Regions from separate parts of the Paenibacillus sp. p3-SID1389 genome, predicted to be linked through region 1. Evidence: riboswitches for the same ligand, from Rfam matches in the RefSeq annotation. Region 1 holds a riboswitch; each other region holds the start of a gene.
The links. Region 1 has a riboswitch for cobalamin ahead of metE (5-methyltetrahydropteroyltriglutamate--homocysteine S-methyltransferase). Riboswitches for the same ligand answer to the same signal wherever they lie in the genome.
Positions count from the first base shown of each region.

Region 2: it holds a riboswitch for cobalamin, as region 1 does, so the genes downstream of both, M3G15_RS01200 (ABC transporter substrate-binding protein) here and metE (5-methyltetrahydropteroyltriglutamate--homocysteine S-methyltransferase) in region 1, are expected to answer to the same signal.
Region 3: it holds a riboswitch for cobalamin, as region 1 does, so the genes downstream of both, M3G15_RS14690 (anaerobic ribonucleoside triphosphate reductase) here and metE (5-methyltetrahydropteroyltriglutamate--homocysteine S-methyltransferase) in region 1, are expected to answer to the same signal.

Region 1 covers NZ_JALXVO010000003.1:21,944-26,826, forward strand. The annotation lists gene M3G15_RS01955 (cbb3-type cytochrome c oxidase subunit I) at 1-722, opposite strand, end outside; gene M3G15_RS01960 (DUF2249 domain-containing protein) at 736-1,296, opposite strand; gene M3G15_RS01965 (multicopper oxidase domain-containing protein) at 1,341-2,339, opposite strand; cobalamin riboswitch at 2,559-2,756, shown strand; gene metE (5-methyltetrahydropteroyltriglutamate--homocysteine S-methyltransferase) at 2,900-4,883, shown strand, end outside.
Region 2 covers NZ_JALXVO010000002.1:58,843-63,725, forward strand. The annotation lists gene M3G15_RS01190 (ABC transporter ATP-binding protein) at 18-809, opposite strand; gene M3G15_RS01195 (FecCD family ABC transporter permease) at 806-1,855, opposite strand; gene M3G15_RS01200 (ABC transporter substrate-binding protein) at 1,852-2,862, opposite strand; cobalamin riboswitch at 3,109-3,319, opposite strand; gene M3G15_RS01205 (methyl-accepting chemotaxis protein) at 3,400-4,883, opposite strand, start outside.
Region 3 covers NZ_JALXVO010000036.1:396-5,278, reverse strand. The annotation lists gene M3G15_RS14700 (ribonucleoside-diphosphate reductase subunit alpha) at 1-13, opposite strand, end outside; gene nrdG (anaerobic ribonucleoside-triphosphate reductase activating protein) at 162-680, opposite strand; gene M3G15_RS14690 (anaerobic ribonucleoside triphosphate reductase) at 677-2,593, opposite strand; cobalamin riboswitch at 2,823-3,076, opposite strand; gene M3G15_RS14685 (MTH1187 family thiamine-binding protein) at 3,400-3,699, shown strand; tRNA gene M3G15_RS14680 (tRNA-Thr) at 3,771-3,843, shown strand; gene M3G15_RS14675 (cupin domain-containing protein) at 4,046-4,648, opposite strand; gene M3G15_RS14670 (hypothetical protein) at 4,806-4,883, shown strand, end outside.

The DNA.
Region 1 (4,883 bases):
TTGAAGCCTGTTGGCAAACCAAACAGAAAGGAAGTCGCGCCTAGCAGAACCCCTGCGTTCCATACCCCTAAGACGACATATTCCAGCCGGGTTGGATAGTTATGGGACAAATAAAACATCGGCAACAGCTTGTAGCTGAACCCGGTGATCAACAGACCAAACCAGCCTAGCGTCCCCAGCCAGATATGCGTACCAAATAGGTTTTCGTGCAAATCGTTGTAAAGACCGGGCGCAAAATTGATCCCCATCGCCATCCCGGATAACCCCGTGAGCAGCAGGTAAAACACCGCGCAGGCAGTGCTCATGGTGATTGCGTTCCACGTTCTGGCCCGCAGCAACGTAGCTGTCAGGTTCCAGACGAACAAGACAACTCCTGAGAATGCAATTGTCGCAAAGCCGCCAATCCAATACGTATCGCCTTGAATGAAACCAAACAGCAGACCAAACAGCCCAATGGTAAACAGCGCAAAATGCACATACCCGAGACGTTCACTGTAAATTTTCGACTGCAAAATAACGTTGATCAGCTGGTAGACGGCACCCATTGCCAGCATGGTTGCCCAGCCCAGTACAAACAGGTGGACTTGGAACCAGCCGGCCGGGCCGCGGATCTCATCGCCGATCCAGCCTGTGAGTGACATCAGGGAGGTGGCGTGAAACAGGACGAATCCGAAGATTCCGGTGACGATAAAGAGAAAGGGCAGGCGGGACATGGCCGGCATCAGGTTCACCTCCTTAAGGTTTGCGAATTTGGACTTTGGCCGTCCCATCCGGTTGTTCTTCCACCGTATAGGTGCAGCCCAAGCTGTTTAATTCCTCGATAAGAAATACCGGTACCCGGTCGTTGTGAATATGCACCTCATCACCTGATTTGCAGCGATCCAAGGCTGCCAGCGTTCGAACCATCGGTTGCGGCGGTTCCAGACCACGGTTGTCCAGCGTGATGATGTTAGGGCTGGCGGCAGATTCGCCGGATCCACCCGTTGATGCCGGAGCAATCTCTGCGGTTGCTTCAACTGGTACGGATTCGTTTTCCTCTTCGAGCCATGCCTTGTTTTTCTTATGGACAAATGTCGTGATCCAATGCTCTTTGTCTAGCATCACCGCTTTGCCGACGAGTCCCTTCATTTTCAGAAGCTTGAGCAAAGGGGTCGGCTTGAAGGGGGCGTGAAGCACGAAGAGATCGTCTTTTTCCAGCTTTTTGACAGTATCCATGATGAGCTGGAACGGCTCCAGTTTGTTCCGTAGTTGCTCTCGAACGTCCAGCTCTACAATTCTGGCGTCTTGTCGATTCATCCAACGTCACCTCGTTTATGAATTTGCGTGAAAATGGTATTTCATTAATGGCTCATCACCGGTTCTCCATGATCTGTCCCGTCCTGGCTTACGCGCAGGATCGCCGTAGCTCCGAGGTTAGCATCACCCAGCTGATGGGTCAAAATCAGATAATCGCCTTCTTCCATGACGGTAAACTCAACGACTGCGCCGCCGCCGGCCGGAAGCAACACCGTTTGCATGCCGTACAGCTGATTGCTTGGATTCCCGTCCAGATAGACGCGATCAAAGGTCGTCCCAACCACATGGAACGAAGAAACATGATTTGGTCCCGCATTGATGACGTACAGCCGAACCTTGTCGCCGACTTTGGCGAGCAAGGGGTGTTCTTTTAACGTAAAATCATCGCCGTTGAACACAACATACTCCGGATCACCTTGTTGAAAAGCATCCAAATCATTTGCCGCATACCACTCGCTTTGGACGATCGTATATTCTCGGTCGATATCCGAGTCCGTAGGGTATCCGTCCTTCGGTTCAACGATGATCATCCCATACATCCCATTGGCTACATGCAGCAGTACCGGACTTGCTCCGCAATGGTACATGAACACGCCTGGCGTGTTGGCGGGATAAGTAAACGTGCCGTGCTCGTTAGGCATCACTTCAACGAACTTCTCGCTTGGAGCGGCATGGACCGCATGGAAATCCATCGAATGCGGCATATCTGGATCTAGGTTTTTTAAGGTAAACTCCAGCTGATCGCCTTGCTTCACGCGCAACACCGGCCCGGGGGCGGTACCGTTAAGTGTCCAGGCGGGATAAGTGACGCCTTCGGAAATCTCGATATCCGCTTGCTGCGCGGTCATTTCAATGCGGACGGTATGGCCTTCCCGTTGAATGATTGGCTCAACTGGCGGTGGATGGAGATGCTGTTCTTCCTCTTGCAGGACGGTATCACTGACCTGGGGTGTCTCCGATGGGAACGCAAACCATGCTGCGGCAATCATGACCAGACAGCACAAACTAAGCAATAGATGCTTCGGGATGTTCCGCGATTTCATCGGTCATTCCTCTTTCTATCTGAAATGGTTAAGCAATAACTCCTTGATGTACCTTCATCGTACGATGGGTCCGAAGACCGCATTGTGATATGTATCACATGAAAGTTGTCGAAAATGTTGTCATTTGATTCCCATTCTCAGTGCATAAATGAGTTAATCCCGATCTGTTTGATATTGTATTCGCGGGGCAGATGAAGTAAGATGGTAGGTATATTCCAACCGAATATAGCGGAAATAGGTGCTCCGGCCAGGATTGGCCGGAGCTTAAAAGGGAAGTCCGGTGCAATGCCGGCGCGGTCCCGCCACTGTAACGGAGGAGTCGGATGTGTGAGATGCCACTGGTGATGTAATCATTGGGAAGGTCACATCCGGCGATGATGCCGAAGCCAGGAGACCTGCCTATTTCGACAGCACTGCTGTACCTACGGGAGATAGGGAGGTGTTAAAGTTGCAAGCCATCGAACAACGGATCGAAGGTCCTCTTTAGCCATGCTATCGAGGACCTTTTTTGTGCTTTACGGATTGGCGCGTTTTGAACTTACCAATGGGAGGCAATGAATATGGGGAACTTTGTTAGCGGAAATCTGGGGTATCCCAGAATCGGAGGACAACGGGAATGGAAGAAGCAGATCGAGGCTTATTGGGCAGGAAAAATCACGGAGCCGGAGCTCCATGCTCGATTAAAAGAGATTCGCTTGAACAACCTGCGTCTGCAGCGGGATCGGGGACTTGATGTCATCCCGGTGGGCGATTTTACGTATTACGATCACGTCCTTGATACAGCGACGATGTTTGGCCTAGTACCGGAGCGCTTCGTATGGAACGGTGACCAAGTATCGCTTGATCTGTATTACGCCATCGCAAGAGGCGACGACCAAGCGACCGCCAGTGAGATGACCAAATGGTTTAATACGAACTACCATTATATCGTGCCTGAGCTTGGGAACCGAGATCCCAAGTTGACCGTCAATCGGCCACTGGCGGCTTATCTGGAAGCGAAACAGGAGCTCGGGATCAACGGAAGGCCTGTACTGCTTGGGCTGTTTACTTTGCTGAAGCTGTCCAAGGGGGAAACGGCGGGGGAAGTCGAGACTTGGACCCGCAAGCTGCTGCCGCTATACGTACAGGTGCTGCGCGAGCTGAAGGCGGCGGGCGCAGATTGGGTGCAAATCGACGAACCGGCTATCGTTGTCTCTTTAAGTGAGGAGGACGTACACCGGCTTCGCTTGATCTACCAGGCGATCGCGCAGGAGGTTCCGGGACTGCGGCTGATGCTGCAAACCTACTTTGATGCGGTTGAACGATACGAAGATCTGATTGAACTGCCGGTGCACGGCTTGGGGTTGGATTTCGTACACGGCCGGGACGGTAACCTGGAAGCGCTCCGGCGTTACGGCTTTCCCGCTGGCAAGACGATAGGAGCGGGACTGATTGACGGGCGGAACATTTGGCGTACGGATTTAGATGAGGCGCTTAGCCTGGTGAAGACGATTTCGCTCCAGTCCGGAGCGCCGGATGTGATCGTGCAGCCTTCCTGCAGCTTGCTGCATGTCCCGGTATCTGCTGCAGGGGAGGAGCGGCTTAATCCGGTATTGCGCGATGCGTTGGCCTTTGCCGAGCAGAAGCTGGAGGAGTTGGTGAGCTTAAGCAGGGCGGCAAATGGGGAAGAACCAGAGCCGGTGCAGTTCGCCGAGAATCGTCGCGCCTTGGCTGTACTTGCCGCAGATCCGGCCCGCAGCCTTGCTTCGGTGCGGGAAGAAGCAGCGCAGACTGCAGCGGCTCCGGCCGAGCGCGCCAGCGCATTCGCCGAACGGCGGCGTAAGCAGCAGGCGAAGTGGCAGCTGCCGTTCCTGCCTACAACCACGATCGGCAGTTTCCCGCAAACCGCCGAGGTTCGGGCCGCCCGGCAGAAATGGCGTAAAGGCGAGTGGAGCCCAGAGAAGTACGAGGCGTTCATTCTAGCGGAAATCCGCAAATGGGTTGAGCTCCAGGAGGAGATCGGGCTCGACGTATTGGTGCACGGTGAATTCGAGCGCACCGATATGGTGGAATTTTTCGGAGAGAAGCTTCCGGGATTTGCGTTTACGCAAGGAGGCTGGGTACAGTCCTACGGCACGCGCTGCGTAAAACCGCCGATCATTTATGGAGACGTCGAATTTGCGCGGCCAATGACCGTTAAGGAAACGGCCTATGCTCAGAGCTTGACGAACAAACCGGTGAAAGGGATGTTAACGGGACCGATCACTATCCTAAACTGGTCCTTTGTTCGCAGCGACCTGTCCCGGGAGCAGGTGGCTTATCAAATTGCTCTGGCTCTGCGAAGGGAAGTCGAGGCGTTGGAGGAAGCGGGGATCGAGATGATCCAAGTGGACGAGCCTGCGCTGCGCGAAGGGCTGCCGCTCAAGCAGAAGGACTGGGCGAACTATTTGAAGTGGGCGGTGAAGGCGTTCCGCGTGACGACCTCATCGGTCCGGGATACGACGCAGATTCATACGCATATGTGCTACTGCGAATTTGACGATATCTTGGAGGAGATCCGTGCGC
Region 2 (4,883 bases), on a different contig from region 1:
ATTACTGACTCGTACCCTTAACCTAAACTTGCCCGGCGCAGCAATAGCTGCGGAACGTCCGAATCCGGATGAACCACTTGGTGGGCCTGAACTCCAAATACGGTTTCAACCAGCTCCGGTGACAAAATGCCGTCCGGCGCGCCTTGCGCCACAATTTGCCCGCCGCTCATCACTAAGAGATGGCTGCAAAACAAGGCAGCCAAATTCAAATCATGCATCACTGAAACGACGGTAAGTCCGGCATCGCGCTGCCATTCGGCCACCAGCTCCATAAATTGCATCTGGTAACGCAAATCCAAATAGGTTGTTGGTTCATCGAGCAGCACCAGCTCGGGCTGCTGAGCCATCACCTTCCCAAGTGCTACCCGCTGGCGTTGCCCCCCGCTAAGCGCACTCAGCGGACGATGCTCCAGCTCCTTCAGGTCGAGACGTTCCATAATTCCATCAATGAGGCGTTCGCCTGCCTTCGCCCCGCCGATCTCCTTGCCGCGCCAATCCTGATGGGCGAACCGCCCCATTTCCACCACTTCACGCACCGTAAAAGCCACAGCCGGAAGCCCGTCCTGCTGAAGGACGGCGACCTTGCGCGACAGCTCCTTGCGCGAATACGACGAAAGCGGTCGTCCGCTCAACGCAATCTCGCCGGCATCCGGCTTCTCCACGCCGGAGATCAAGTTGAGCAAGGTTGTTTTGCCGCTGCCGTTGGGTCCAATCAAGCCCCAAAACTCACCGGAGCCAACCTGCCAGTCCACACCGTGAAGCACCTCCAGCCGGCCAAACGCCTTGGCAACCCCAGACACCTTGATCAACGCAGCTCCTCCTCCCTCTGTTTCTTCTTCCGATACAACAGATACCCAAAGAAAGGCGCCCCCACAAAGGCGGTGACGATGCCCAGCGGGACCTCCGTTGGAGCCAGCAGCGAGCGAGCCGCCAAGTCGCTCCACATCATAAATATCCCGCCGCCCAGCGCCGACAAAGGAATGATCAGCCGATAATCCGGGCCGGTGATCAGACGGATCATATGCGGAACGACCAGGCCTACGAATCCGATTACCCCTGACACGGATACCGCAGCCGCCGTCATCAGTGTAGCAACGAGCAACACAGCTAGTTTGGTTCGTTCTACGGCCATCCCGGAATGGGAGGCTTGACGTTCACCTAAAGTCAGCAGGTTCAAATGTTTAGCCCGGCTCCAAAGGAATAAGGCTCCCAGCAGCAAATACGGCAAAAGGATGGCCGTATACGACCATCCGCGCAAGCTTAAACTGCCCATCGTCCAATAGTAAATTTCATTAATGGTTTTCTTCGACATTGCCGTTAAAAAGGAGACAACAGCCCCTAGGAACGATTGCATCACGACGCCGGACAAAACCAGACTTTCAATCGGCAGCCGTCCGTTCTCTCTAGCCAGCCAGATCACGATCCATAACGTAACCGCCCCCGCCAGGAACGCAACCATCGGAAGCGTAAAGATCCCAAACAGGGAAAACTGCCATCCGAAAAAGATCAGCACCGCCGCACCGATTGCCGAACCTGACGATACGCCCAGTGTAAACGGATCCGCCAGCGGGTTGCGCAGCACCCCTTGGAAGCCGGCGCCCGCTACGGCGAGCGAAGCGCCGACCAGCATCCCGAGCAGCACGCGAGGCAACCGGACCTGGACGACGATTTGCTCTGCTGCCATCGTCCAATCCGGCGTGATCAGGCGGTCTAACCCCGGGAGCCTGTGCAGCAAGATCGCCGCGATTTCTCCAGCAGGCACATAAACGGAGCCGATGCCGATGCAGAGCAGCAGCGTCACAACCAGGAGCAAGAGCCCGATGACTCCGTATCCGGCGAATTTGCCGCGCTTCATGGCTGGATCAAATCCGGGTGAACCGCCTTGGCCACTTCAATCAGCCCTTGCGTGACGCGAGGGCCCGTACGGCTCAGCAGGTTATCGTCCAGAGCGATAATGCGGTTCTCCTTCACGGCCGTAATTTGGTCCCAGCCTGAACGGCCTTTGATGATGTCCGCTAACGTCTTGTTATTTTCGTCAACAACGCTTTTCGCGTATAAAATGACGTCCGGGTTCGCTTGGATAATTTGTTCCTCATTGATCTCGGACCATCCCTTGACATCGGAAGCAACGTTGATGCCGCCAGCTAACGTGATCATCTCATCCATGAATTCGCCTTTGCCAACCGTCCATCCCGGAGAAAACTCGATGTAGACCTTCTTCTTCTGGTCTTCACTTAGCGAAGCTACCGCATCAGTTACCGTTTGGACCTCTTCCTTCATCTTGCCGACCACTTCAGCAGCTTCAGCCTGATGGTTGGTAATTTCGCCGATCGTCCGAATATGCTCCATTACTTCGTTGATCGTCTTCGGATTGGACTGGAACACTTTATATCCCATATTCGTCAAGTTTTTGACCGTTGCTTCATCGATCAGGCTCGCCGCAAGAATTAGGTCCGGCTGCGCCGCGACGATTGCCTCGACATTCACCTGGAACCCGCCCATCCGCGGTTTGTCCTTCACCGCTTCAGGATAATCATCCAGGTCGGATACGCCAGCGACTTGCTCGTCCAGTCCCAGTGCAAACAGCGTTTCCGTCTCCGAAGGCGCCAGCGAGACGATACGTTCCGGCGCGGCTTCAAACGTAAACTCTTTACCGGTAGAATCAGTGACGGTATAAGGGTAAGTCGTCTCTTGTGCCGCCGAATTGTCCGCCGCCGCGTTCGTTCCAGCGTTTTGCGTCGGTTGTGCAGCGTCCGCTGTGTTCCCTATCCCCGGGGTGACGGCGTTATTGTTACCGCAGGCCGCAAGCACCAGCAGCAACGCCAGCAGCCACAGGCTTCCTAGTCTTCTCCAGTTTTTCATCTCCAGATCTCCCCTTGCTTTATTTTTCAGTAAATAAAGAAACGCCTTGTGTTCCAGCGGTACGTTGTGCAGCCGGCGGCGAAGAAGTCTGGCTAACCCTCTACCGGCACAAAGAAAAAACCCCAATCCTAGCGGATGGGGTTACGTCTACAAAGTCATGCTGTGCGCACGCAAAGCGGAGAGACTCCACGATGGCAGCGCCAAGCCATGATGCTCTTGGCAGAACGTTATCCTTTCCTCGAAGGACCGTCTTGAATTCCCGTGGCAGGTCTCCTGACTTCCAGGTCTCGACGAAAACTCGCCTTCCCATCTCCCTTCGCGGGCGACAGTGGCATCATGAGCTCGTCCCTGTTTACAGTGGCGGGACCGTGCCGGATTTGCACCGGCTTCCCTTTTAACCCGAAGCGGTACGGCATGCTTCACCGTTGCTCCAGGACCTACGGGCACAAATTGTACGCTTGTCTTAAGGCTTTCTTCTCTATTGGATTATAGGGGAAAAGCGGAGGACTGACAATAACTAATCCGTTATTCCTTTGTTTAGCCCCGTTCTAAAGACAAATCGGCTCCCAGGACACCAATGACTTCACCTTCCCGGACAATCGGCACGGCCAGCGTCATGCAACGCCGCTTGGTGATCGCGGAGATATACACTTCGGAGACGACCGTCTCTCCGGCAATCGCCTGGCGGAACCAGTCCCGTCCTTTGGCGTTAAGCAAGCCGGCTTCCGGAATGGATACGATAAAAGAGCCGTCCTTGCGGTTCGACCAGGCCGCTTCTAGACCAGGCTCTGCGGCTAACAGCTGCTCCAGTGCAGCCCGGTGACTAGCCGGCTCCAGCATGCGGAAACCTGGCTGTTCGGCTGCCTCCAGCAGCTTCCGGGCATAGGCTTGACCAAGGGCCACCGCGTCTTCGCCACCGGCAGCCGGATCCGCCCCGGAATGGACGGAGTTCAATGATACCATCAGTTCGCCCTGGGCCCGATCCAAGCCCACGACCACCGTCTGCAGCTTGGAAATATGCTCTCGCTCCGATTCCATCCGAGCCAGCGCTCCCTCCACATGGGTGATGCTCCGATTGAGAGCCTCATGCACCTCGCTTAGCATCGCCTCCATATTCCGCGTCAGCTCGGCTTGTTCCCGGCTTCGCTGTCCCGCCTCGGCAACCAGCCCGTTCACCTCTGCCACTTCATCCGCAATGAACCGGATGTCCTCCCCCATTCGCTTCATCAGCGAAATTCCTTCCAGGGCCGAGTCACGTCCCTCTATCAGCGTGGACTTCACACGCTCGACATCCGCCGAGATTTGCTGGAACAACGGGGCGGAGGAGTTGATCGCCCTGGTGCTTTGATCCGCCAACTGGCGCATGCGCACAGCGACGACATCGAAACCTTTCCCCTGCTCGCCCAAACGAGCCGCCTCGATCGACGCATTCAGCGCAAGCAACGCGACCTCTGCCGCGATCTCCTCCAAGCTACGATACAATGCGCCCAGCTTCCGGGTGTTCCCCTCCAGATCCTCCATCGGCCCCACGATCGACTCTTGGGATTGCGCCAAAGAACGAATGGTGCCGTCTACGGTTTCGAGCGCTCCCGCCATACGCATGGCCTCGGCTCGAGTGTTTTCGCTGCGGGTAAGCAAATGCCCCGCTGCGTCATGGATTTGGGAGGCCGAGGCCGCCACCTCTTCCATTGCCGCCAGGCTCTCCTGCACCTGTTCCAGCGAACGTTCGCTGCTTTGCTTGAGCTTCAGATCCTCGGCCGCTGCAGTATCGGCTAATCGTTGCAGCTGCTCGAGGCTCTCGCTCACTTCGCCAACCGCCGCCTGCAGTCGATCCGCCGCCACTAGCGACTCATTGAATACTGCCGTCCAATCGGTTTCCTCCCGCTGGGATTCACCTGTCCCCGAAGGAGAACGCTTGCCCGCCAGCGCCCCGCCTCCCAGTGCTGCCCGCAGGCCGGTTCCAAAGAACAACGAAGACCCCAAGCTGAGCAAAGTAAATAGCACAAGGCAGGGGATATACC
Region 3 (4,883 bases), on a different contig from region 1:
CTAGAGTAGGCATGAGATAAATCCTCACTTTCCATATATTAAGGTAGGATGAAGGCTGCAGATGGGTGGTGGTACCCCAAATCTTGAATGTTCAAATTGCAGATAATCAGTGAAAAAAGGGGCGCAATCAAGTTGCGCTCAGGATCAATAAGATCAATCAGCTAAAAAGAGAACAGGGGCTCCCATAACACGGCTTGTCCCTGCTGCAGGCTGGGTTGAATATCGATCAGCCGTTGATTGGAGCTGCCGCGATAAAGCAGGGAAGGATCGCGAAGCTCCTCAACGAACCTTCCGTCGACCAGCACCTCGCAACGCCGCAACAGTTCATATTCGGGGGAGCCGGGGCGTTCGATTAATTCTTCCAACGTATAACCGGTGTAAATCCAGATGGATATTGGCCCGGTTTCCGCCACAAGCCGGTCGATAAAACCGCAGACCTCAGCAGCGGAGAAAAAAGGATCACCGCCAAGGATCGTGAGTCCGCTGAGCAACGGATTATGTTTAATGTCATAAATAATTTCTGCTTCCCGCTCCAAAGTGAGCGGTTCCCCGTAATCGAAGCTCCAGGTTTTTGGGCTGAAGCAGCCTTTGCAATAATGGCGGCATCCGCTGATGAAGATCGCTGCTCTCAAGCCGGGCCCTTCATTAATGGATTCCGGGTAGTACCCGCAAATGTTCATGCGTCGTGTTTCACCCGGTCGCGAACCTCCGCTTGTTTAGCGGGGTTGAACCGTGTCTGGTAGTCGCCGGTCAGATAACCGGTCACCCGGCGCAAACGGCGAATATGCACTTCGCTCTCATGGCTGCCGCAGGAGGGGCAGCTTGCCCCAATGATCCCTTCAAAGCCGCAGGCCGAGCAGCGGTCGATCGGATGGTTGATGCTAAAATAGCTGACCTGCTGCTGCAGGGCGTATTGCACGATTTTGACGAATGCTTCCGGATTGTTGCGGGCATTGCCGTTAAGCTCGATATAAGAGATGGCTCCGGCGTTGCACAGCCCGTGGAATTTGGCTTCCAGCTCGATTTTTCGTGCCGCACTGATGTTGTAGTAGACCGGGATATGGAACGAATTCGTGTAATACTCGCGGTCCAAAATCCCGGGCAGCGGGCCGTAGACCGCACGGTCGCGTTTGGTGAACTTGCCGGACAGCCCCTCCGCCGGGGTCGCAAACAACGTGATATTGAGATTGTGAATTTCGCTTTGGCCGTCACAATAGTCGCGCATGTAAGCGATCAGGTCGTAAGCTTTCTGATACACGGCTTCATCTTCGCCGTGATGCTTCCCGTACATCGCCTTCATGCATTCGGCCAGCCCGATGAACCCGATGGACAAGCTGCCGTGCTTCAGCAATTCGCCGACCTGATCATCCGGCGCCAGCTGCTCACCGCCTTCCCAGACGCCTTCCCGCATCATGAAATCGGAAGCCTTCGCTTTTTGGGAGGCCTGAATCGAGAAGCGATGCAGCAATCCCTCCAGGGCGATATTCATATAGTGAGTCAGCTCGCGGTAGAAGCCGCGTTCGTCGGGCTCTTTGCGGTGTCCCAACGCGATGCCGTACTTCAAGCCTAGCTTGACCAGGTTCAGCGTATTAAAGGAAAGGTTGCCTTTGCCAGACAGACGATTGCGGCCGAACCGGTCAGCCAGCACCCGGGTGCGGCAGCCCATGGTAGCGAATTCCGTATCCGGATCCGTGGGGTCGTAATACATCAGGTTGAGTGGGGCGTCCAGGTTGGCGAAATTCGGATAAAGCCGTTTGGCCGAGCATTCCGCCGCTTTCAGAAATAGGGAGTAGTTAGGTTCCCCCGGATTCTGGTTGACGCCTTGTTTACATTTAAAAATCTGAATCGGGAAAATCGGCGTTTCCCCATGGCCCAGCCCGCGCATCGTGGCCGTGAGCAGGGAGTCGATGACCAGTTGTCCTTCCGGTGAGGTACATGTGCCGTAATTGATGCTGGTGAACGGGATTTGCCCGCCGGCCCGGCTCGACATCGTATTCAGATTATGAATCAGGCTTTCGGCCGCCTGGAACGTCTCGCTTTTGGTTTCCTTGAGCGCATAGTTAAAAGCCTTGGGATACTGATCCCGCAGGTCACTGCGGCTCATCGTGATGTCGCCCAAATCAGCGTTCGCATCGCCTTCTTCAAAATAATCCAGCCCTTTGCGGAAGTACTTGGCGAACGATTTGGCTACGTACGGGGCGAGATCGAAGTCCAGCTTGTTCGCGGACACACCGCCGAATTGGGAGTTTTGCTGGGATTGGAAAATGATCGCCACCAGCGCCATCGCCGTCATGATGGAAGTTGGCGGGCGTACGCTGCCGTTGCCGGTGTTGAAGCCTTTGCGCAGCAGTTTGTCAAACGGGATAAAAATACAGTTCGTTGTGCCGAGGGCGTACTGATCCAAGTCGTGAACATAAACGATGTTATCCTGAATGGCCTGTACCAAGCGAGTTGGCAGTACGAAATGGCTTGCATACCATTTGGAATACTCGCTGCCGAATTTGCTCATCTTGCCGGAGAAGCTCTCTCCATTTAAATTGGCGTTCTCGCGCAGCACCTCAAGATTGCGGCTCTGGACGATTTCCTCGCCCATCCGAATCACTTCATCCAGCAAGGTGTCCCGGCCGGTATACGTCTGGCTTACCCATGCCATAACACACTTCTCCTCCCTGTAAACCGAGCTTTGGTTCAAAATAAAAGAGCATGTCCAACCAACGAGGTAGACATGCCCGAATGCACTGCAAAAAAGTGGACAGACCAAATCAAGGCCCCAACATTTCGGCGGCAAGCGGACACCATCCCTGATCCTCGCAGGTTTTCCGTCGGTGTCTTTCAAACGGGCAGGTCTCCTGGCTTTCGGAACGTTGCTGACGCCTTCCCGCAGCTCATCAAGCATTAAGCTGTAGTGGCATATCGTCAGTCGAACGGCTGGGTCTTCAAGACGATGTAGGCGAACGCCTCGTCTTTAGTACCAAGCTACCGATTACAGTGGCGGGACCGCAGCGGACTTGCACCGCACTTCCCTTTTAAGCTCCGGCGGCTTGTCCGCCGGATCACCCGTTCACACTATATTTTGTTGCGTTGATCTAAGGATAGCCCAAGATATTGTGTTTGTAAATGGGATTTTCCCATTGAAAGCAGACTGAAAATCACGTGAAAATCTCCGGTCCGCGCAACGATGCGGAGAGTGGGGGACAGAAGAAAATTGTGAACATTTATAAATGGGACTGGAGGACTAGATCGGGTTTTACAGAGTGTGTGAGTTTTGGGGACGGTAAGGATATTAGCAGACGGGTTCGGTTGATCTTAGAGAGGAGAGTTGGTTAGAATATACCTGTAGGACGAAAACCAGCTCAGGGATTTGATTCAAACCATTACCAGGAAAGAAGGGAGCCGATTATGGCTATCGCCGAAGTTACCGTTATTCCGATCGGGACGGGGAGCACCAGCCTCAGCGCTTATGTGGCCGAGTTGCATCGGGTGTTGGAGAAGCAGAAGGGCATTACCTTTACCCTCACCTCCATGAGCACGATTATTGAAGGATCGTTAGATGATGTGTTTACTGCGATTCGCGCGATTCACGAAGCGCCGTTCCAATCCGGTGCCGGCCGCGTATCAACCTCGATCAAGATCGATGATCGCCGCGACAAAGCCAGCTCCTCCGAACAGAAGCTACGCTCTGTGCGCGAGAAACTATAATTTCTTGAAATTGGTGCTTGCATTATTTTTAAAACTCGGTATAATAAATTTTGTTCGCTAAAAACGAACCTGCTGGTGTAGCTCAGCTGGTAGAGCAACGCATTCGTAATGCGTGGGTCGGGGGTTCGAGTCCCTTCACCAGCATCTGATATGCAAGCATAACGCGCCCTCCGAGGTTTTCGGGGGGCGTTTTTGAATTGTTGAAGGACCTTGTTCATCTTCCGAGTGACCTCTTGCTCTTCGCTTGTTAGTTCTTCTCCGTTTCTTTGTTTTCTCCATGCGCTTAGCACTAAATTGTGACCGCAAATAGGGAGGTTTGCTGAAACCTCCCTGTTCCTTGGTGCGCTTACTCTTGCTCCATCGCATCCCTTTTTGTCCGATGCACCGTGCCAAACGGATGGTGCGGCGGGGCATAAATGACATACACCTTCAGCGGCTCGTTGCCGGTGTTGATGATGTTGTGCCACGTGCCGGCGGGGATGAAGACCGCGTCGTCTTCACGGATGTTTCGTACGAAGGTGAGGTGATCCGCTCGATCGCCCATTTGCGCAACGCCTCGACCCTCTTCCACGCGTACAAATTGGTCCGTGTTCGGATGGATCTCCAAGCCGATATCCTCACCGACCGGAATGCTCATCAAAGTGACCTGGAAATGCTTGCCGGTCCAGAGAGCGGTCCGGAAGTTCCGGTTATGCTCGGCGGCATCGCTAATATTAATCACAAACGGCTTTTGCCCGTAATCTTGAAGCGGCTGCCGGTTCCAAGCGTCGTCTTGCGAAGGAGACGGTGCGTATTCAGGATAGATCGGGCTGGGCTCGATATAGTCGGGATAGCGTGCGGGTTGAAATGCCTGCGGATATCCGTAAACGAAGTAAGGTTGAGGATAGATGTAAGGATCATACGGAGCGGCGTACGACAAGCCGGGGTACGGTCCGGGAACATAACTCATGTTTGACATAACCTCCAGTTTTTTTATCCATCATATGCCTATTCCTTGCTCCTGTGCTTGTATGAAAATGAGTCAATTCTACTGATGCATTCATCTAAGAATCTTCTTTCTCTCTTACATAGAATAGAGCATACCTTAGTAAAGGGGAGAAGATGGTATGGCAAAAACGCTTTTGGATTACAACTCGACTGTTGTGACTCCGGTGACCAATGGTGTTAACATTCCGATTCCGGTT